DNA from 2 places in the Phytoactinopolyspora mesophila genome. Region 1 is predicted to be linked to the other one. Evidence: riboswitches for the same ligand, from Rfam matches in the RefSeq annotation. Region 1 holds a riboswitch; the other holds the start of a gene.
What was found. A riboswitch is a leader RNA that binds a small molecule or an ion and turns the genes downstream of it on or off. The one in region 1 is predicted to bind S-adenosylmethionine.
Positions count from the first base shown of each region.

Region 2: it holds a riboswitch for S-adenosylmethionine, as region 1 does, so the genes downstream of both, thrC (threonine synthase) here and F7O44_RS12005 (aminotransferase class V-fold PLP-dependent enzyme) in region 1, are expected to answer to the same signal.

Region 1 covers NZ_WLZY01000003.1:470,895-479,841, reverse strand. Annotated here, with positions in the region: gene F7O44_RS12025 (CAP domain-containing protein) at 1-7, opposite strand, end outside; gene F7O44_RS12020 (thiolase family protein) at 352-1,545, shown strand; gene F7O44_RS12015 (MFS transporter) at 1,556-2,689, opposite strand; gene F7O44_RS12010 (helix-turn-helix domain-containing protein) at 2,859-3,818, shown strand; gene F7O44_RS12005 (aminotransferase class V-fold PLP-dependent enzyme) at 3,840-5,189, opposite strand; SAM riboswitch class IV at 5,227-5,341, opposite strand; gene F7O44_RS12000 (DUF7059 domain-containing protein) at 5,432-6,916, opposite strand; gene F7O44_RS11995 (DUF2470 domain-containing protein) at 6,934-7,248, shown strand; gene F7O44_RS11990 (FAD-dependent oxidoreductase) at 7,272-8,405, opposite strand; gene F7O44_RS11985 (alpha/beta fold hydrolase) at 8,451-8,947, shown strand, end outside.
Region 2 covers NZ_WLZY01000004.1:342,298-351,244, reverse strand. Annotated here, with positions in the region: gene F7O44_RS31845 (Ig-like domain-containing protein) at 112-2,553, opposite strand; gene F7O44_RS13980 (class E sortase) at 2,826-3,524, shown strand; gene F7O44_RS13975 (ubiquitin-like small modifier protein 1) at 3,826-4,110, opposite strand; gene thrC (threonine synthase) at 4,119-5,396, opposite strand; SAM riboswitch class I at 5,412-5,523, opposite strand; gene otsB (trehalose-phosphatase) at 5,646-6,437, opposite strand; gene F7O44_RS13960 (LytR C-terminal domain-containing protein) at 6,421-7,023, opposite strand; gene F7O44_RS13955 (DUF3263 domain-containing protein) at 7,164-7,466, opposite strand; gene F7O44_RS13950 (trehalose-6-phosphate synthase) at 7,586-8,947, shown strand, end outside.

The DNA of each region.
Region 1 (8,947 bases):
TATCCACGCGCGAGGCCCTCCGGTGGGTTCGTGTCCGGCGTCAGACACCTTGCTCGCGCTTACTCTACGAATCCCGGGACCAGATCACCAGAGCACGCACCGACCGGCCAGGGATTGATCGAAGTGGGCCCAGGTCTCTATGTCTCGCACTTCGATACCGCCAGGTCGCCCTGCGGGCAGTTCCTGGCCCCGAACACGACCTAGCGGTATTGAAGTCGCGGGTTCGAGCATGGCTCAGAGTCGAGAATGTTCGCAGGTCGAACATCAATCCGCATCACGTACACTTCTGGCGAGAAGGTGCGGTGGCCGGTCAAGCCTGCTGCCGTTCGATGACACGAGCGAGGAGTCGCTGTGACGCGGGTCAATGACGTGTTCGTCCTCGATGCGGTGCGCACCCCCATCGGCAAGTACGGCGGGGCGTTGGCCGAGGTCCGCCCGGACGATCTGGCGGCAGCAGTGGTGGGTGCGGTGGTGCGCCGGAGCCCGCAGCTGGATCCGGCCGAGATCGACGACGTCTTCCTCGGCAACGCCAACGGGGCGGGCGAGGAGAACCGCAATGTCGCGCGGATGGCTGTGCTCCTGGCCGGCCTTCCGACGTCGGTCCCGGGCGTGACTGTCAACAGACTGTGCGGTTCGGGGCTCGAAGCGGTGATCGAGGCATCGCGTGCGATAGCGCTGGGCGAGGCGTCGCTCTGTGTGGCCGGCGGAGTCGAATCGATGAGCAGAGCGCCCTGGGTCCTGCCCAAGCCGGAGCGCGCATATCCCCGGAGCCACGAGACCTTGCACTCCACCACGCTGGGCTGGCGGATGGTGAACCCCCGGATGCCCACCGACTGGACCATTTCGCTCGGCGAGTGCGCCGAAGTCCTCGCCGACCGGTATCGGATCAGTCGCGAAGCTCAGGACGAGTTCGCGCTACGGAGCCATCACCGTGCTGCGTCGGCCTGGAAGGAGGGGTTTTACGACGACGAGACGGTCAGCCTCGACGGCGTCGACCTCGACCGTGACGAAGGTATCCGGCCGACCACCTCCCAGGCGGCGCTGGCGCGGCTGAAACCTGCCTTCCGGGAGGCCGGGACGGTCACGGCCGGCAACGCGTCGTCGTTGAACGACGGCGCCAGCGCGGTGCTTCTGGCCGACGAGGCCAGCATCGGCAGAACCGGCGCCCGGCCGCTGGCCAGGATCGCCGCCCGGGCAGTCCACGCGGTAGACCCGCATCTGTTCGGCATCGCGCCTGTTCAGGCAGCTCACACGGCTCTTCGGAGGGCCGGCATCGGCTGGGATGATCTCCACGCCGTCGAGCTCAACGAGGCATACGCGGCACAGTCGCTGGCATGTCTGGCCGAGTGGGCGGAACTGGACCCGGAGATCGTCAACCAGCAGGGTGGCGCCATCGCCATCGGACACCCGCTGGGAAGCTCCGGTTCGAGGATCTTGACGTCGTTGGCATGGCAGCTTCACCGGCGCGGTGGCGGCTGGGGGCTGGCGGCGCTCTGCATAGGAGTCGGCCAGGGGCTGGCTGTGGTGCTTGAGGCCACTGCGTGATCATGTGCGGTCATGGCGCGGTTGTCTGTTCGCGATCATCCGATCGGGGGCGCAGCAGATTCGTGAGGATGGCGACAGTGGCGGTCATCAGGAACGTCGCGCTCAATCCGAACTGATCGGCAGCGGCTCCGGCGGTGGCTGGGCCGACCAGGGTGCCGATTCCGAGGCAGAAGACGGTGGCGCTGAAACCGGTGGTGGGCCGATCGGGAAAGACGTAATAGCTCCAGACCGCCAGCAGCGCGGAGCCGGCCATGAACGACGGGCCGTACAACAATGCTGAGAGTCCGACCGGCACCGCGGCGCCGGGCATCAGCCCCAAGAGAGCTACCGCGATCGCCATGGAGGTGAATATCAGGATGTGGGACCGGCGCAGGCCGAGTCGGTCGAAGACGACTCCGGTGACGACGGCAGCGGTGCCGGCTGTTCCCATGAGTGTCCAGAACAATGCGCCGGTGTGTGCTCCGCTTTGACCGGCCGACGAGATCGACTCGACGGCGAACAGCCAATAGACGGAGCCGACAACGCCATATGCCGCAGCGGTGAGGTAAAGCGGTGCGGCCGAGCGGCGGGCGAACCACCGGAAGGTCAAGCGGTGTCCCGCTGGCGTACCAGGTGATCTCGGCGACGTGCCGGCTGGCAGAATCCACGCGTTGTAAAGGGTTGCGGCCAAACCCCCTGCGGCGAAGATCAGCCAGGCGTAGCGCCAGGTGGTTCCCTGCGTGAGCAACGCGAGGGGCCCGGCGATCGCCACACCGAACGCGGTGCCGCTGGGAATTCGCGCCAGCACCCGCTCGCGCATTCCGGCTGGCAGCATCCGCTCCGCGGCGTCCGAGTACGGGGCCCAGATCCAGCCGGGGCTGGTGCCGGCGAGAACGAGTCCGGTGGCGAGAAGCGCCGGTCCTGGGGCCAGTGCCACGAGTGTCATGCCCGTGGCTGCTGACAATCCGCCGGTGGTGATCAGCGCACGCGATCCCACCCGGGCAGCGAGCGCACCGACCAGGATCAGGGCGAGTAGGTAGCCTGCATACGTGGCCGCGCCGATGAGCCCGACGGCCGTGACCGAGAGGTCGAATTCAGCGCGCAACTGTGGCAGGAACAGCCCGTAGCCGTAGCGCGCGAATCCGAAGGACACCCCTACGGCCATCAGCCCGGCCAGCCCCAATCGCCGGGCTGAGTGCCGTTGATCTGAGCTGGGCAATCGCGATGGCTGAGACGGATCCGAGTGCAGGCGTGTGAGGGGCACCTTCTCATGTTCGGCGGCGCAATCGTCGCCGACAAGTGGCGTAAACGCCACTGTTCGATAAGATTACGCCATGGTCCTAGTATCCCCTGATCACCACGTCGCGGTGCTGGCCTACGAGGGCATGTCCGCGTTCGAGTTGGGCATCGTCACGGAGATCTTCGGTGTCAAATGGCCCGACGCACCGTCGTACCGGCTCACTATCTGCGCTGAAGGGGCGGGGCAGGTGAGTATGGTGGGTGGTGCCACACTGCAGACGCCGCATACGCTGGCGACGCTGGAGGCAGCCCAGACTCTCGTCATTCCGAGTGTGTCGGACGTCCACGCCGAGGCCACGCCCGAGCTTGCGGCGGCATTGCGGCGGGCCCACGCGAAGGGGGCGCGGATCGTCTCCATCTGCACGGGCGCGTTTGCCCTGGCATCAGCCGGCCTGCTCGACGGTCGCCGGGCCACCACACACTGGCTCCACGCAGACCTCCTCCGTCGCCGCTATCCGCGGGTGGAGGTCGATCCCACGCCGCTTTACGTGGAGGACGGCGACATCTTCACCAGTGCGGGAAGTGCTGCAGGGCTGGACCTCGGCATCCACCTGGTCCGGCAAGACCACGGCGCCGCGGTGGCCAACCTTGTGGCCAGGAGGCTCGTCGTCGCGCCTCACCGCGACGGCGGCCAAGCGCAGTACATCGAGTCCCCGGTGGGTGACGATCCATACAGCGGACGGATTGCGGCGAGTATGGCCTGGGCCGTTGAGCGCCTTGGGCAGCGGATCACGGTCGAGACGCTCGCCAAGCAGGCGAACGTATCCCCGCGTACGTATCTGCGGCACTTCACCAAAGCCACCGGGACCAGTCCGATCCGCTGGCTGATCACCCAGCGGCTCCAGGCCAGTCTGCCGCTGCTGGAGAGTACTGACATGTCCGTCGAGCAGATCGCCGCGAAAGTGGGCTTCGACACCGCCGTTACCTACCGGCATCATTTCGGTCGTGCCATGCGTACTTCGCCCTCGGCCTACCGGCGCTCCTTCGCCCGGTGATGGCGAATGCTCATCGCGGGGCTACGTGTTCATGATCACCGGACTGGGACGGGGATCGGGCACGGGGGCGCAGCGACCGTCGACTTCGCCGTACGTCCACTGAGGGCCGTAGCGCACAAGCTGCTCGACAGCGGCCAGCAGCCGCTCGACATCCGATCCGACTGAGCCGGCCCCGAAGCTGGCCCGCAACGCTCCCGACGGGTGCCCGAGCCGGTCCACCAGCGGGTGAGCGCAGAACTTGCCGTGCCGCAACCCGATGCCGTGCTCGGCCGACAGGTAGGCCGCAACCAAATCGGGCGGATGTCCGGCCACCGTGAAGCACGCGATTCCGATAGCTGAAGCGCTGTCCGGCCAGATGCGATGCACCTGAACGCCGGGTAGACCGGCCAGCCCGTCCACCAAACGTGTGCGCAGGACCATCTCGTGCGACTCCAGCGCGCCTTCGGGCAATGCGGAGATCACCGCACATGCCTTGGCCAGGGCGACTGCGCCGATGACGTTCGGCGAGCCGCCCTCATGCCTTGCCGGTGCCTGATGCCAGACGGTGCTCGACGACCCCACGTCTCGCGCTGCCCCGCCGCCGGCCAGGTAAGGATCACCGGCATCCAGCCAGTCGCGCGCGCCGATCAGCACTCCTGCACCCCAAGGGGCGTAGATCTTGTGCCCGGAGAACGCGAGGTAGTCGACGCCGGAGGCGATCATGTCGATCCTGCGATGCGGTGCGAGTTGGGCACCGTCTACACAGATCCGTGCACCGTGCCGGTGGGCGAGGTGAGCCAACCGGCCGAGCGGCAGTTGCTCGCCCGTCACGTTCGACGCTCCGGTGACCGCCAGCAGCGCGGCGGGCTTACTGGCCAACTCGGCACTTAGTCGATCAAGAGTTGTCGCCAGGGTTGAGGCCGCGGGAACGATCCGGGTCCGCCCGGGTGGCCAGGGCAGCAGGTTGGCGTGATGCTCGATGTCCAGAACGACGACGTCGCCATTGTCCGGCAGGCAGCCCGCCAGCACGCCTAGCGAGTCAGTGGTGTTGCGGGTGAAGATCACCACGTCGTCGTCGCGGGCGCCCGCGAACCGGGCGACGGTGCCACGAGCCGCTTCGTAGAGCCGGGTCGAGACCTGGGAGGCGTAACCGGCGCCGCGGTGAATGCTCGCGTAGTAAGGCAGGATCTCCGTCACGTGATCCGCGACGGCCCGCAGGCTTGGGGCACTGGCCGCGTAGTCCAGGTTCACGTAGCGTCGTGCCTCGCCATTGACCAGCGGCACCTGCAGGTCGCCGCCGACCACCTCCAGCAGCGGTGAGCTGGGCGTCGTCGCCGAGAGAGGCTCCGGCGTCGCCGGTACGGGACAGGCTGGATCCTCGGTGAGAGTCATGGTCACAGCACCTCCGGGTCAAGGACCCGGCGCCGCGGGCCCGCGCTTGACGCCTCAGGATCGAGGCGGCCAGGTCTTCACCCGGGGCACCCCACCGCGGTATGGAGGGTTGCCGGCCAGCAAGCCGGGGCTTGACGCTGGCACTCATGACCTTGATCTAGAACGTAAAGGCATACCGGCCGGATTGTCTATCACGCGGGCGATTTCGTCTCATATAGCGAGAATTGTCGGTGACCGACCGGTCATCGAACAGCGGGGACCAGGAATCCGTCCATGATGAGCGACCGGGCCTGTGGGACTAGTTCCTGCCGCAGTAGCCCGGGGTCCACCTCTAGTACTTGCGCCACCGCGTCGATGATCGCACCCACGGGCAGCGTCCCGTCACACGCTCCCACGAATCCGGCATCGGCGGTGCCCACCTGGATGGCGCGCATCATTCCCCCGTGCTGCCTGAGCACCAGGTGCTCAGGGTCAGTGGCGCCAGGCTGACCGACTTGCTCCAGGACGATGTCGTCGGCGACCGCCACGTGGCTGCTCAGCAGCGTCTGGTCGTCGGCTCGCAGGAGTTCTGCCCGGCCGAACCAATCGGCGACGGCGGCGCCGAGAGGCTGTTGCACGGCATGCGGCCAATCTTCGATCCGTACGGTCGCGTCCTCGGCTCCGGAGGCACGTAGGTTGATCCAGCCGAACCCGATGCCTTCCACATCGTTCGCGTCGAACCAGGACAGCCATTCGCGATAGCGCTCGGCGTACGTGGCTTCGCCGGTCTCGCCGGAGTCGCGCAACCACAATTCGACGTACTCCGCTGGATCTTGCACCTCGCGCTGAACCACCCAGGCGTCGCAGCCGGTCCCGGCCACCCAGGTGCCGACACGCTCGCGCCAGTCCTGGCCACGCACATGCATCCAGTTTCCGAGAGACTGCAGGATCCCGCCCTCGGCCAGCCGGGCCGCGCCGTCGACGACAACCTGCCTGACCACGTCGTCGCCGGCCAGGCCGCTGTCGCGGTACACGTGCCGGCCTCCGGGTGACACGACGAAGGGCGGATTGGTGGCGATCAGATCGAAACGTTCCTGCGCGACCGGCTCGAACAAGCTGCCCTGGCGAAGATCCGCGCTGACGCCGTTCAGTCCGGTGGTCAGCGCCGCCATCCGCAGCGCCCGGGGATTGACGTCGGTGGCGATGACGGAGTCGCTGTGCCGGCTCAGATGCAGTGACTGCACCCCGCATCCGGTGCCGAGATCCAGCGACCGGCCCACTGGACGCCGCACGGTAACTCGAGCCAGCGTGCTCGATGCCGCGTTGAGACCGAGCACGTGGTCGGCGGAGATCGGCGATGTGCGACCGTCGAGCTCAGGCGTGAGGTCGGCCGCGACCCACCAGTCGCCGGTGTCGTCGGCATAGGGGCGGATGTCGACCAGCGCGCGGACCTCGTCACCGTCGGCGGCGACGATGCCTCCGTCGAGTAGCGCGTCGAGTGGCAGCGCGTTGCGGGCGGCGCTGAGTGGCACCGGTGCCTGAAGTCTCCAGAGTTTGGTCATGACCTCGAGCGGCGTGCTGCCGGTCACCGCCATTCGCCCAGGAATCGTGTGATTGCGATGTAGCGCGGCGGCGGCGCGGTCGCCCAGCAGTTCGTGGACTGGGTCGACGCGGTAGTCCGCGGCGCTCAGGGCATCGCGTAGCCGGGCGGTGTCGTCGTCGGTCAGCGTCGGCTGGGTATATGTCACGTAGCTATTCTGGCGTGATGAGCGACAACCCTTTTGCACCGGACGTGATTACGGCCGTTGCTGAGCATATGAGCGACGAACACGACGACGATTCCCTGCTGATCGTGCGTGCCCTCGGGGGTGTCCCGGAGGCATCGGAGGCGACGGTCGTTCACCTGGACGGAACCGGAGTGGACTTCCGGGTTGTGGTGGACGGTGCGGAGCGGACCGTACGGGTGCCGTGGAGCCGGCCACTCACCGAACGCCCGGAGATCCGGCAAGAATTCGTGCGGATGTACCAGGAGTCGGCCAAAGCACTGGACATCCCGCCTCGTCAGGCCGGCCAGCACTAGTGCTCCGCCGGGGGGTCGGGAACTCAGCGCGAATGGCGGCGCAGCGTGAACCGCTCCGGCGGGTTGCCGGTTCCCGTCGCGATCTCGGCGACCAGTTCTCCCGTGTACGCGGCGAACTTGGCCCCGTGACCGGAACACGGCGAGCACACGATGATTGGTCCGTCGGCGTCGATGACGAAGTCTTCCGTCGGCGTCGAGGTGTATAGACAGGACAACGCCTGGAAAGGTTCAGGAACCAGCGACGGGAGAAACCGCTCCACGTAATTGACGAGCCGGTCGATGCACCGCGGATCCACGAATCCGTCTCGGCTCTCTGCCGTCGTCGCTGTTCCTCGGTCGTGCTCACCGAGCTTGATCGCCCCAGGCGCCGCCGCGCCGGCGGGCATGCCGAAGACGAAGAACTCGTCCTGGTGAACCATGACCGGCCAGTCTTCGACGGGTTCGCGCTGTGGGAAATGCACGACTTGCTGCTGGGTGACGCTCAGTCGTGGAGCGGCCGGACCCAACAAGTTCGGCATCAGGCGCTGGTTCCATGCGCCGGCGGCCAGAACCACGTGCCGGACGTTGAAGGACATCTCGCCGGTGGCGTTGGCTGCCCGCACCAGCACGCCGTAGTGACCCGGGGCGACCTCGGTGACCCTGGTGTCCAGGTAGACGTCGGCCCCGTCCGCCCGGGCTCTGGCAAGTGCGGATCGCACGGCCAGGTCCGCGTCCAAGACGCCCGCATCCGGGTGGTAAAGGACGTCGGTGTCGAAGGCCATGTGCGGCCAGCGTTCTTGAGCTTCGGCAGCGCTGAGCAACTGATGCGGAACTGATTGGTCGCTGAGCAGGGAGGCAAGCCGCCGCGGCTCCCGGCCTGCCCCGTGGTCGACGGCACCGGTGAACGTGCGGAGCGTGACGCCGGTGTCGTCTTCCAGACGTTGCCAGCTGTCCGACGCTCGTGCGGTGAGCTCCACATAGAACGGATCCGGATACACCCGGCGGAAGATCCGCGAGCTGCCGTGTGACGAGCCGGATGGATGCCCGGGCTGGAACTGTTCAAGGACCACTGCACGCAGGCCGCGCCGCGCGAGCGCCCATGCTGTACACGCCCCCATCAGTCCGGCGCCGACGACCGCCACGTCATAAATGGTGTTCTCTGCCTGTTCAGGGGGCATGTGCCGACCCTAAAGGGTGTCGGCGGCGTCGCATATTCTCGGCGGGTGGATCTGAGCGAGGAATTCAGCTGGAACGGCCGGCGGGTGCGCTGGGGAAGCGCCGGGGACGGCCCGCCCGTCGTTTTCTGTCATGGGACGCCGTGGTCGTCGGCGCTATGGGCGCCGTTCGCCGAGGCGCTGGCCGGAGAATTCCGCGTGTATCTGTGGGACATGCCCGGGTATGGGCAGTCGTCGAAGGATGCCGAGCATCGGGTCTCGCTTGATATTCAGGGGGAGTTGCTGGCCGACCTGCTTGTTCACTGGAACCTCGATGAGCCGCACGTGGTGGCCCACGACTATGGCGGTGCGGTCTCACTGCGGGCACACCTGTTGCACGGAGCGCGATACTCGTCGCTGGCGCTGGTCGACGTCGTCGCCCTGGCACCGTGGGGCTCGGAGTTCTTCCGGCTGGTCCGGGACCATGCCGAGGTGTTCGCGGCGTTGCCGCCGGTGATTCACGACGGCGCTCTCCGGGCGTATATCGAGGGTGCCAGCCACCGTGG
Region 2 (8,947 bases), on a different contig from region 1:
GGCGCACAGCCGGGTTCGCCTGCCGGCCACACGCAACTGGGGCGCGGAGACGATCGTCTCCGCGCCCCAGCCGGTCAGCATCTGTGTCCTAGGAGCTGATGGCCCCCTTACCTACACAACAGCCCGACGAGTCCGGGCGTACAGAGCGCCACCTGCGGCCAGCAGCACCAGGCCGGCGATAAGTCCGAGCTGGTTGCCCGAACCGGTGTCCGGCAGGTCGTCGCCGTCCTCGTCGCCTTCCTCGGTGCCATCGTCGGTCCCGTCCTCGGTCCCGTCTTCGGTGCCGTCCTCGTCACCGGGCTCGTCGACGTTGACGCTGAAGTTCACCACATCGCTGCTCGGCGACACGGTGTCACCGACGGACTGCACCGCGACAACAGTGCAGTCGCCGTTGGGCAGGCCCTCGTCCGGTGTGAAGGCCCAGTCGCCTTCGTCGTCGACCTCAGTCTCGCCCACGAGTTCACCGTCGCACTCGATGGTGATCGTGACCGTAGCACCGGCGATTCCGGTCCCGCTGAACGTCGGCGTGGGGGTCGCGGCCGTGTCACCCTCCTCAGGCTTGACGATGACCGGAGCCTCCAGCGGCACGGTCACGGTGACCGAGTCGGTCTCCGGAACCTCGATGGTGCCGACCGTCTGCTGAGCGGTGATGGTGGACTCACCGTACGGGAGGCTGTCATCGAGTGTGGTGCTCCACGCACCTTCGGCATCGACGTCGACCGAACCGACCGTCTCGCCGTCGATGGTCAGCGTGACCGTGGCCTCGGCCTCGGCGTTACCGGTGACCTCGAGGTCATCGGCCTCGACTTCGGCACCGTCCTCCGGCGACGTGATGACGACGGGGTCGGCCTCGAACGGCTCGGCCGCACCGGTCAGCTCGTAGAAACCGAGGCTGCTGTAGTCGGTGTAACCCGAGCCGTCGGACGGCGTGTTATCGCCAGGGTCGCCTTGGCCACGGCCTTCGACCTGGACGTAGTAGACCCCGGCTTCGAGCTCCGCGTCGATCGTGGCGTCCAGGCCCAGCGCCGCCGGGTCGCCCGGGTAACCGAGTGGGTCGACGGTCGTTTCCTGCTCTACCTCGTCGAGCACGTTGCCCTCACCGTCGAGCAGCGACAGCTTGACGTCGAGGTTGGCGCCGATTCCGACCGGGGACGCCGTGGCGGTGAAGTCGCCGCCATCGGTGAGCACCGAGAAGACGTCGACATCGCCGTCGCTGACGATCACGCCGTCCTCGGCGAACTCACCCGTGGAGTTATCGAGGCTGGTGGCGTCGCTGGGGTCGTCACCGTGGGGGTCCGACGCGCGGTCGGTCCGGTCCACGTACTCCCAGAGAACCGTCAGCGGAGCGCCGTCGTGCCCGCTCTGCTGGAACGCGCACTCGTTCTGGGCGTCCGGCTCGAAGACTTCGTGCTCCGGGCGAAGGGTGCCGTCGAAGTCCTCGTCCAGCCGGCCGTCCAGGTAGGGACAGATTCCGCTGGTCCATGGGTCGCCGTTCTCGTCCACCAAGCCGGTGGCGAAATGGTCCGCGCTGTCTCGGTCGAGAATGGTCGCGATGTCATCCTGACCCGGGTTCGTGGCATCGGCGTAGCCACCGTCGGACCAGGTGCTCAGCGGCACGGTGTACGCGGCGCCCATGATGGGGCCCCAGAGTGCATCCGGCGCGGCCGGTGTGTCTTCGTAGTAATACTCTTCGCCGGCGATGCCGTGGTGGTCGAGGCCCAGGTTGTGGCCGACCTCGTGGCTACCGGCGTCGGCGATGTACGCCGCGTTGTCCTGCAGGACGTCCGCCATCACGAAAGCCGGGCTCAAGTACTCCGAGCCGAAACCGCCGACGAACGCCCAGCCGCCTGTGCCTTGCAAAGCCGGCGGAAGGACGCTGCTGTCCGGCACAACCAGCAGGTGCGACCCGTACGAGTTGTCGTCCGCGCTGGACTTGAACAACGCGTCCGGACCAGGGTCGGAAATGGTCACGTTGACGTCGAACGGCGCGTAGTCCTGCGCGATGCGCTCCCATACGACGTACTTGAAATCGTCGTCGACGTCGTAGGCGCCGATTTCGATGGTGTCGACCTCGTAGGCCTTGTTCCACTCCGTGTTCTCGATGGTGTGACCGTCGAAGTCGATGAAGAGTGTGTGGGAAGCGTCCGGGCGTGAGCCGTTGACCGGATCACCGGGAACCTCGGACGCCTGGTCGAGTTCCAGCGTGTGATCGTGGCCGGTTACCTCCCACTCGTCGACGAACGTCACGAAGCCGTTGGGCGAAACCCTCGCCAGATCCTGCTCCAGGTAGCTGGTCAGGCGCTCGACCGTCAGACCGGCTCGGTCCGCTACCGAAGCGAGCGCGGACTCAGCCAGTTGATCGAGAGCCTCCGGCCCACTGACGAGTGGCTCAACCAGGGAGGCGAGGAAGCCGAACTCCTTCGCGTCGTCCTCGACGTGTGCGGGCTGCGTCTCAATTGCGACAGCGGGCAACGCGGAACCGCCAAGTGCCAGAGCTCCGGCACCTGTCACGGCTACCGCCGCCGCCCACCGTCTGCGATGGGTGCTTTTCACTGGTTCTTATCTCCCCGGGTGGACTATCGATCCGGTATGGAGCTAGCCGATAGTGCTACTAGCCGCCCAGGGGACGCTAGCAGATTTCGCCATATCGTCCATCCCCATCCGGGAAGATTCCGGATCTTCCAACGCCGAGCGCCCGATTTCAGCGATCTGTCCCGGCTTGCGCCGCGGCGCCACGGCAGGCGAACCAAGAATGATCGCATTCTCCGGTGCGTTGTCGATCAGTGGGTTTAATCAAGATGCGTCTCCCGGGTTAAGCTCATGCCATGCATCGCAAGGCACGGCGGGGGCGCCGACGCGCACCGAAACGCAGCCCCGTAGCTGTCATCGCTGGCGCGCTGGGGGAGCTCATGCTGACCGCCGGCGTTGTCGTCCTGCTCTTTGTCGCGTACACGCTCTGGGGCACCGGGCTCCAGACGGCGGCTGCGCAGAACGATCTCCGCAATCAGTTCGAGTTGCAGATCGATACCGAGGACGAAGCCGAAGAGGTTTACGACGGCCTCGAGCTCGGCGACGCCTATGGCATCCTGCGCATCGAACGTTTCGGGGAGAACTGGGAACGGATCGTCGTCGAGGGCGTCGAGGATGAAGATCTGAAGAACGGGCCCGGACGGTATCCGGACAACGCCCACCCGGGAGAGCTCGGAAACTTCGCCATTGCTGCCCACCGCTCCGGGCACGGCGAGCCGTTCGCCAAGTTCCCCGAGCTACACGAAGGCGACATCATCGAGATCGAGACCGCCAAAGGCATCTACCGCTACGAGCTCGACACCGCACCCAACGGGCACCCGGACGGCAACAAAATCGGGATTCGTGACAGCTGGGTCGTCGACCCAGTACCGGGCGAGCCCCGCAGTACGGAACCAACCGAAGCCCGCCTGACGTTGACCACCTGCTGGCCTCGATGGGGATCATCCCACCGGATGTACGCCAGCGGAGTCCTGGTCGACGCTGAGGAGCGATAGACAGATATGTACGCGTGGGTGTGGCGTCACCTACCCGGCCCCTGGCCGGTTCGCCTGGTGACCTTTCTTATCTTGATCGTCGGAATCATGGCTGCGTTGTTCTTCTGGGTCTTTCCCTGGGTTGAGGAGACCTTCGAGATCAACCGAGTGACGGTCGGCTAACCGAGCGCGGACCGCCGCCCAACACTCCCACCCACCAACGCAAAATGATCACGTTTGGTGGGTTTTCTCGCGCGTCATCAGGCCCGCAGGCATGGTGAGGCCCGAGAAGACCTACCAAACATGATCATTCAGGAGCGCGTCAGCCGCCGGCGACGGCAGGAATAACGGCGACCTTGGTCCCGGACGGCGTCGGCGTCTTCAGCCCCGAAGCGAAGCGCACGTCATCGTCATTGACATAGACGTTGACGAAACGCCGGATCTCCCCCGTGTCGTCGAGAATCCGCGCCTTGATTCCCGGGTAAGCGGCATCGAGGGCCTCGACCACATCGGCCAGCACGGCATCATCTGCCACGTCGACAGAGACGTCTGCCTCACCCTTCGTGTAGGTACGCAGAATCGTGGGGACTCGAACAGCAACACTCATGGCTCTCTCTATGCCTCCGGGACGAGGGTGTGGAACGCCTCGGTAGTCGGTGCGATGGTGCCGGCCGGCCCGACCACGGGCGCGACCGCGTCGAGGGTCTTCAAGCCCTCTCCGGTATTGAAGATAACCGTTTCGGCGTCCGGGTCGAGTTTGCCCTCGCGCAGCAGCTTGGCGAGGACCGCGACGGTGACACCACCCGCGGTCTCGGCGAAGATCCCTTCGGTGCGCGCCAGCAGGCGAATACCCTCCACGACCTCGTCGTCGGAGACATCGGCGACAGCTCCGCCGGTGCGCCGGCTCACGTCCAGGACGTACGGACCGTCGGCAGGATTGCCGATCGCCAGCGATTTCGCGATGGTGTCGGGCCGAACGGGCCGGACGACGTCGTGGCCCTCGCGGAATGCCGTCGAGACCGGCGAGCATCCGGTGGCCTGCGCGCCGAAGATGGCCGGTTGCTCGCCCTCGACCAGGCCGAGTTTCACCAACTCGTGGAAAGCTTTGTCGACCTTGACCAGCTGCGCCCCGCTGGCCACCGGGATGACGACCTGCTGCGGCAAGCGCCAACCCAGCTGCTCGGCGGTCTCATATCCGAGCGTCTTCGACCCCTCGGCGTAGTACGGACGGACGTTGACGTTCACGAACGCCCAGTCTTCGTGCTGACCGGCCAGCTCCGACGCAAGCCGATTGACGTCGTCGTAGTTGCCCTCAACCGCCACGAGAGTGGTGCCGTAAACGGCGCTGGTGATGACCTTCTGCTGCTCGAGGTCGCTCGGAATGAACACAAAGCTGCGGATCCCGGCGCGGGCAGCGGCGGCAGCAACGGCGTTCGCCAGGTTTCCGGTGGACGGACAGGCGAGCACCGTGAAGCCCAGCTCACGCGCTGCGGCCAGCGCCACGGCCACGACCCTGTCCTTGAAGGAGTGGGTGGGATTGGCGGCGTCGTTCTTCACCCAGAGCGCCTTCAGGCCGAGCTCACGCCCGAGATTGTCAGCTCGCAAGAGTGGCGTGAAGCCCGGCTCGGTGTTCGGGATGCTCGCCACGTTTTCCGGCACGGGTAGCAGATCCCGGTACCGCCAGATCGACTTTGGTCCGGATTCAATTCGCTCGCGCGTCACGGTGCCGTAGTTGTAGGCAACTTCCAGCGGCCCGAAGCACTCCATACACGCGTAATGCGGGCCCAGCTCAACTGTCGCCGCACACTCACGACATGAAAGGTGGGTGGCTCGGCCCAGATCAGGGCCGTCCGCACGGGCCTTTCCGGCGACGGGCGTCTCGGTGATGGTCATGATCTCGGAGATACCTCCTCATCTTTCCCGCATGGTCAGCGGGCCGGACTTGGCACCTAACCCGCCGGATTGCGGGTGGTTGCCGGGGCTTCACCGGGCCGGTCCCTCTGCCCCCTCTGGATGAGTACTGCCCAGAAGCGTACGTGGTGTGTAACGGGGTCTCGCAGAACTGTTCACCATGTGAGACAAAAGTGTCTTACATGGTGGATGGCTTAGCTGCGCCGGACGACTGCCCAGCCGTTATGCCGGTTACAGCAACAGTGAGCGCAGGGCGCGCTGGACACCTTCTGGGCCCGGAACCACGAGATCCGCCGCCTCCCGCAGCTCGGTTGCTACCTCGGTGCCATCGCTGCAGATGATCACACCCAGCATGCCGTCAGCCTCGAGAGCACGGACCGCCTCAATGGCCGGAAGATCACCCAGGTCGTCGCCGCCGTAGACGACGGCCGCGGCACCTGCTTCAGCCGCGAGCTGTCGCACCGCCACACCTTTGTCGGCGCCTCGCGGACGTAGCTCAAGAACGAAACGGCCAGGTGTGACCTGAAGGCCGGTGTCCTCAGCTATGGCGGACACCAGCGGCCGGAGGTCTTCCAGACTCGCGGCGGGATCGGGGGCACGGCGGGTGTGCACCGCCACCGAGTGGCCTTTGTCCTCGATGGCGGTTCCCGGCCGCTGCGCCACCAGTTCGGCGACACGAACCCTTGCCTCGTCCACCGCGCTGTCCGAGCTCGGCGTCTCCAGCCGGCCGCCCATCCAGCGTTCGAGCCCGTAGTGGCCGCACACAACCAGCCCGGGCACATCAGCCAATCCGCCCAGTTGGACGGCATCGGACGCCGGCCGGCCGGTCACGATGGCCACCTGGGCCACCCGCGGGCTGATCTGGGTCAGCAACTCCGCTGTACCCGGCAGCGCCCTGGCATCCTGCGGCCGCTCGACAATCGGTGCCAGTACGCCGTCGAAGTCCAGAGCGAGAAGTGTTTGCGCCAGGCGTGGCCGGAGTGATTCCCGGACAACCGCGACGGCGTCATCCATCGACGACATCGGAGTAGTCCTCGACCAGCACGATAACCAACCGGGTTTGGTTCACGCCCTCGAATGTCGGCTCGACCCTGCCTATCTCGGGGAACTGCCGCGACAGCGCCTGGGCCTGCTCTTCCATGCCCGGCGGGTAGTACACAGTGGTGGCAGGGACATTTCCCTCAAAGCCACTCGTGGCCGCGACCTCCCAGCCGCCGGCTTCCAGCCGCTCCTGGGCGCGCAGCTCGAGACCCTGAACAGCCGTCTGGTTGGCGATCCCCACTGGCGAGCGCAGCTCCGGCGGCGCCGTGGTTGGTTCGGGATCGGGCTCTTCACCATTCTCGTTCTCGTCGCCGGATTCGCCGGCGTCCTCACCTGACTCGTCGGCCTCGGGGTCGGCCGGATCGGTCGGTTCACCCGTAGGCTCGTCGTCCTCGTCGGCGGGATCCTCTTCGAACTCAGGATCGTCACCGACCACGATGTCGCCGAGATCGTCTCCCGTACCGTCACCGGTGTTGTCACCGAAGATGAACAGCAACACGAGCACGACACCAACGGTGCCCAGGAGCGCCACCAGGGACGGCCAGGCTCGGTCAAGACGTTCGCGCATCGTCACGGGATGTATAGCCTACGTCGGGCGGGCATCTACGTCACCTCGAATGCTCGCCAGTGTCACGGGGCACCAGGTTCATCGTCACGGCCGACGTCCAGTGGAGGCCTTCCGGTGAAGCGTGCCCGGCGCGCTTGGTTTCACGCCTCAGCCGCAAGCCGACGGGCGGATCGCGCACGTGTACGCGATGACCTCAACCGGCGCAGCCGCTTGACGAGCATGGGGTCGTGCGCGAGCGCCTCCGGCCGATCGATCAGCGCGTTGAGCACCTGGTAGTACCGGGTGGCCGTCATGTCGAAGCGCTCCCGGATCACCTGTTCTTTCGAACCGGCGTACTTCCACCACTGCCGTTCGAACTCGAGAATCTCACGCTCCCGTGGATCGAGCGCGTCCGACGAGGCGGCGTTCATGGGCATGTCGGCAACAGCTTCCATGCGGGCCATGGTAAGCACAAGCCCGCTCCGAGCCATGTTCCGACACCGCCGAAAGGCCGAAGTGCGGCACCCGAGCACCCAACCGGCGTCACGGCCAGCTACCGTAGAACGGACGAGGAGGCCACGTGGTGGATATCGGAAAGAGTAGCTTCGTCGTTGTTGCCAATCGGCTCCCGGTCGACCGGGTGACGCCCCGTGACGGGCCCACCAGCTGGAGACGGAGCCCAGGCGGCTTGGTCACCGCACTGGCGCCGGTCATGCGCTCCTTCGATGGAGCGTGGGTCGGCTGGACCGGATCCCGTGACGATGCGCCGGCGCCCTTCTCGACTGACGAGATGGATCTGATCGCGGTGCCGTTGTCGGCGGAAGAGATCGCGCTGTACTACGAGGGGTTCTCCAACGCGACGCTGTGGCCGCTTTATCACGACGTGATCGTGGCCCCGGAATACCACCGCGAGTGGTGGGAGGCGTACCGACGGGTCAACGAACGTTTCGCCCGGGCCGCGGCCGACGTCGCGGACCACGGCGCCATCGTGTTCGTCCAGGACTACCAGCTTCAACTGGTGCCGAACATCCTGCGCCAGCTGCGGCCGGACCTGAAGATCGGGTTCTTCCTGCACATTCCATTTCCGCCTGGGGAACTCTTCGCCCAGTTGCCATGGCGACGGCAGATCCTCGAGGGCCTGCTCGGCGCGGACCTGGTCGGCTTCCAGCGCGAAGGGGCGGCTGACAACTTCATCGGCCTCGCCGAGCGCTACACCGATGCCACCGCCGGCGACCGTCAAGTCGTCACGGCCGACGGCCGCACCGTGCTGGCCCGTTCCTTCCCGATCTCCATCGACGTCAGCGAAATCACCCAGCTCGTGTCCGACCCCGATGTCCAGGCCCGAAGCGATCGGATCAGATCGGAGGTCGGCTCTCCGAAACACATCCTGCTCGGTGTCGACCGGCTGGACTACACGAAGGGAATCGGGCACCGGCTCAAGGCCTTCGATGAGCTCTTGGCCGGAGCGGATGTCACTCCCGACGAAGCCGTCATGGTCCAGGTGGCTACTCCCAGCCGGGAGCGGGTCGAGGCGTACCAGACGTTACGCGACGACATCGAACTGCAGGTCGGCAGGATGAACGGCGAGTACGGCACCATCGGCCAGCCGGCCGTGCACTACTTACATTCGTCCTACGAGCGTGCCGAACTGGTCTCGTTGCTCCGGGCGGCCGATGTGATGGTCGTGACGCCACTGCGTGACGGCATGAACCTCGTGGCCAAGGAGTACGTCGCTGCCCGGACGGATCTGGGCGGAGCGCTGGTGCTGTCCGAATTCGCCGGAGCGGCGGATGAGCTGAGCGACGGCGCGTTCCTCGTCAACCCGCACGACATCGACGGGCTGAAGCGCGCCCTGCTTGCCGCCATGCGACTCGACGCCGCCGAAGCCACCCAGCGGATGAAACTGCTCCGCGAACGGGTACTCGGCAATGACATCACTCGCTGG